One region of the Haladaptatus sp. AB618 genome, then DNA from elsewhere that is predicted to be linked to it. Evidence: riboswitches for the same ligand, from Rfam matches in the RefSeq annotation. Region 1 holds a riboswitch; the other holds the start of a gene.
The links. Region 1 has a riboswitch for fluoride ahead of NKF26_RS19455 (hypothetical protein). Riboswitches for the same ligand answer to the same signal wherever they lie in the genome.

Region 1 (2,203 bases):
GGAGCAGTTCGACGGCACGGTCCCGTGCCGTCTCCATGCGGTCACAGACCGGACACCGAATCGGCCGTCGTATCGCTTCACGCGCCCGCGTCGTCCCATCGTCGCGCAGACGAGGGACGAACCGTCGCAACGAGTCCACGTGAGCAAGTGTGGCGGATACGTCCTCCCGTGACTCGGGGTCATCATCGAGGAGTCGCATTGCCCGGGTGAGTCTGCTGGCGACCGGGTCCGACGCGGCGTCGGCGATGGCCATCGCGAGGTCTGTATCGCCGTACCGGACGCATCCCCAGACGTGTTCGCGACACGCCGGGAGCACGTCGTGTAGTCGGTCGCCGTCGCAATCGGCGTGTAGCAACCACGCGAGCCAGGTTTGCCACGCGCGACTGACTTCGAGACAGACCGGACACCCATCCCCCGAATCGAGCAAGGCTGTGAAGTCACCGACGGGGTCCCGAGTCGCGTTCGGGTCCACGTCCGGGGGCGGAAGCGCGGACGGGTGGATGTCGTGGCCGACCGTGAGTTGGAGCGCCGTTTCGAGTTCGGAGGGGAGGCTGGAATCGGTCGCCGTCGTCGGATTTTCCCGCATCGAGCGAACCGTCTTTCGAACGTCGTGGAACTGTCGCCGCTGAACGGGCAGGAGGGTGTGAAAGAGCGACGGCGAGACCGTCGCCGCCAGCGAACGAAAGTGGGGAAAGCAGGCGATACCGGGGTCGCCGTACTCCGCCGCGCTGGTTTCGAGTCCGTGTCCGAGAAACGACACCGTCCGGTCCCCGGCGCGCTCGAACGATGCGCATGCCGGACAGGTCGCGAGTGACGACCACGTCGTCCGGTCGATTTCACCCGCTTCGAACCGTGAGAGGGTTCGTCGGCTGACGACTTCGTGAGCGGACGTCATCGGCGACCTGCTCCGTGGGGAGTCGGCGAGCAATTCACCGTGATCGACACAGAAGCCGAGCGAGTTCGTGAGCGCGTCGAGCAGTTCTCGTTGGTGGTATCGCTCCGCGATGAACCAGAATCGAAACTCGGCCTCGTGGTTTCGAAGGTGATCACAAACCGGGCATCCGTCGTGCGTGAGCGCCCGAAGGAGTTGACGCTCGCTGACCGTAGATGCTCGTTCTCCCACGGCTACTCACCGCCAAGAAACCGCGCATCCGACGAACGCCGTCGTTGATACTTCGTGCGGTGCGGCGTTCGGGATGGTACTCGCCAATCGGTTCGACGACGATCCGCGTACGAAACTGGCATCATGATTTTGAACGACCTTCGCAGGGATCGTCAGCCAGTTTCGTGGCGGTTGAAGGAGGACCCCATCTCCCGCGATAGCGTCTCACTAGTGGGTTGCGAGGATCATAAGGAGTTCGACGGGATGAGTCACGTGGGCCCCCGAAATCAGCTGATTCGCGTCGAATCGTTTCGGGGGTCGCCGTGGTCTCAGTCGAACGCGCCGCGGAGCGCTTTCCCGGCCCGCTGGCGGACGTCCTCCGCCGCTTCGACGCCCGGGAACGGGTCGGCGAGGCGGCGCATGTTGGCGAAGTCGTGAATCATGCTGTCGTAGTTGGTGTGATCGACGGAGACGCCGGCGTCGGACAGCGCCTCGGCGTAGGCGTACCCCTCGTCGCGGAGCGGGCCGTATCCGCAGGTAAACATGGTCGTCGGTGGCAGTTCCGAGAGAACCCGTTCCGTAGCGCGGAGCGGAGATGCACGCGGGTTCGCACCGTCGATGTCGTCCCGGAGGTAGTGGTTCCAGAACCACACCATCCCTCTCGCGGTCAGGAAGTAGCCGTCCGCGTTCTCCTCGTACGATTTCGTGTCGAAGGAGTGGTCGGTGACGGGATAGAACAACACCTGGTGCTCGATTTCGGGCGCGTCGACCCCGTTCTCGACGGCCATCTGTGCGACGACGGTCGCCAGGTTGCCGCCCGCGCTCTCACCGACGACGGCTATCCCCTCGCCCGCTCCGATTTCGTCGGCGTTGTCGGCGGTCCATTTCGTCGCCAGATACGCGTCCTCGACGGCACCCGGGAAGGGGTGTTCCGGGCCGCATCGGTAGTCCACGGAGACGACGACGCAGTTCCCCTCGTTTGCGAGCGACCGCGCGACGCCGTCGTGTGTGTCGAGGTCACCGGCGACCCAGCCACCGCCGTGGAAGTAGACGGCGGCGGGAAGCGACTCGTCGGGAGCAGGGTCGTAGATTCGCACGCGG
Region 2 (2,203 bases), on a different contig from region 1:
AGAACCCTCGCGTGTCGGCGGACGCACTTTCCCCGCGTGCGTGGTGTGAGTTGCTCGGACTCGATCACGAGGATTCGGCCGGGTCGCTGGTGTGGCAGGCCGCCGCGAAGACGGGGTCGCTGGCCGGGATGCACGAATGCGTCTTGGACGCGGACGTCGCGCGGACTACCCGCCGCACCGCCCGAAACCATCTCGCGCTCGCCGACTCGTGGGACGTGTTTTCGCCCGATGGACTCACCGCGACGGATTGTGTGGCGTCGACGACGATACTCGACTGCTCGGGATACGACGACGCGCCGATGAACGCCGTCGTTCGGGCGATTGCCGACGACCTGTATCGTGCCCGGATTACGGAATCGGTAGCGACACTTCCGTGGTTGGTCGTCGACGAGGCGCACGCGTTCTTCGATGGAATCGCCCGGGCGGCGCTCGAAACCATCCTGACTCGGGGGCGACGACCGGGCGTCAGTTTCGTCGCCGCGACCCAGCGTCCCGCGGCGCTTCCGGACGTGGCGGTTTCCCAGTCGGACCTGCTCGTGGCCCACCGACTGACTTCACGGGCCGACCGCGAGGCGTTGGCCCGTGCTCGCCCGACGTACATGCACGGGTCGTTCGCCGACCGAATGCCCGAAACACCGGGGGCAGCCCTCGTCGTGGACGACGCGACCGAAAACGTCCACGAGATACGGATTCGGGAGCGACACGTCGAACACGGCGGCGGGAGTCCGAGCGCGAGCGAATTCGCAAACCGGTAATATCCGGCTCCTTTCGAGTTCGTTAAGTGGATTCGGGAGGGAACAGTGACTAACCGGGCGATGGAGTCCGCCTCCCCCAACCGCCGAACACGTCGGCTGATGACTCCTTTTCGAGAGCGACAGATATGGGACGTACACATCCACTACACACGTTAGAAGTTCTGCTATTGGTTGGCGTCGGCGGGTTTGCGGGGTCGAACCTCCGCTACTTCGTCAGCCTCGTCCAACCCGGCTTGACGGGGACGCTCATCGCGAACGTCGCCGGCAGTTTCGCGCTGGGATTCATCCTGTACGAGGCCATCTACATGGGGTATCTGGCCGACCAAACCCACGTCGTGGTCGGCACCGGGTTCCTCTCATCGTTTACGACCTACAGCACGTTCGCAGTGCAGACGACGCAAGCGGCGTCGCCGCTCTGGATGATCGGCAACGTCGCGGCGAACTACGGGTTAGGACTGATGGGCGTCCTGCTCGGCCGGACGCTCGCCCGTAACGTCAACGGGAGGAGCAAGGAAGCGGAGAAGATGGCAGAGCAGGAAACGACGGAAACGGAGGTGCCGGAATGAGTTCGCTCGATCCCGCCCACATCGTCGGGACGGGCGGTGCGATAGGCGCGCTGTGCCGCCATTTCGTCAGCGAACGGATCGATGCCGACGAGTTCCCGATCGGAACGCTCACCGTGAACGTCGTGGGGAGTTTCGTTCTGGGTCTCGTGACGTTCCTCTCCCTCGGAAATCAACTCGCGCTCCTGCTCGGCACCGGTGCGTGTGGCTCGTTCACGACGTTCTCGTCGTTCTCCTTCGAGACGTTTCGGTTGTGGGAGACCGGCGAGCGATTCCGCGCGGCGACCAACGCCCTCGGCAACCTCGTCGGTGCCATGCTCGCTATCGCCCTCGCGTGGGGCGTCGCCCAACTGCTCGGCTAAGCTACGCCGTCACTCGAATCACGAGTACCGGCAGGTCGGTATTGCGGATGACTTTCTCGGTGACGCTCCCGTTCAGGAAGTGTTCGAGACCGGTTCGGGCGTGGGTCCCCATCACGATGACGTCGATTCCGTGTTCGTCCGCGTAGGTAAGTATTTCCTCGTGGGGAATTCCGCGCAGGAGTTCCGTTGCTAGCGGTACGTCCCGTTCGTCCGCCACCCGTGTTACGTCCGAAATCGCCGCTTCTCCCAGTTCCGTTCGGTCGCGCTCTATGGTGAGCCATTTCGTGTCAGAGAGCGTGTTGTAATCCCGCGTATCGACGACGTACACCGAATGAACCCTCCCACCCGTAAACGACGCGAGGTCGAGTGCTTCCGTGATGGCGTCGGTAACCTCTGAACTACCATCGGTCGGGACGAGTATCTCGTCGTACATCCCGTTCTACCTTCGGCGGGCAGGGAAATAACTGTTCTACAGGAAGTAGCGATACCAGACGACGATGACGGATGGCGTCAACAGGATCGC

Region 2: it holds a riboswitch for fluoride, as region 1 does, so the genes downstream of both, crcB (fluoride efflux transporter CrcB) here and NKF26_RS19455 (hypothetical protein) in region 1, are expected to answer to the same signal.

Annotation. Positions count from the first base shown of each region.
Region 1 is NZ_JAMYJX010000007.1:169,587-171,789, forward strand. It holds gene NKF26_RS19455 (hypothetical protein) at 1-1,123, opposite strand, end outside; fluoride riboswitch at 1,260-1,324, opposite strand; gene NKF26_RS19460 (alpha/beta hydrolase) at 1,432-2,203, opposite strand, start outside.
Region 2 is NZ_JAMYJX010000002.1:285,980-288,182, reverse strand. It holds gene NKF26_RS08335 (ATP-binding protein) at 1-755, shown strand, start outside; fluoride riboswitch at 803-871, shown strand; gene crcB (fluoride efflux transporter CrcB) at 881-1,321, shown strand; gene crcB (fluoride efflux transporter CrcB) at 1,318-1,680, shown strand; gene NKF26_RS08320 (universal stress protein) at 1,682-2,113, opposite strand; gene NKF26_RS08315 (RND family transporter) at 2,150-2,203, opposite strand, start outside.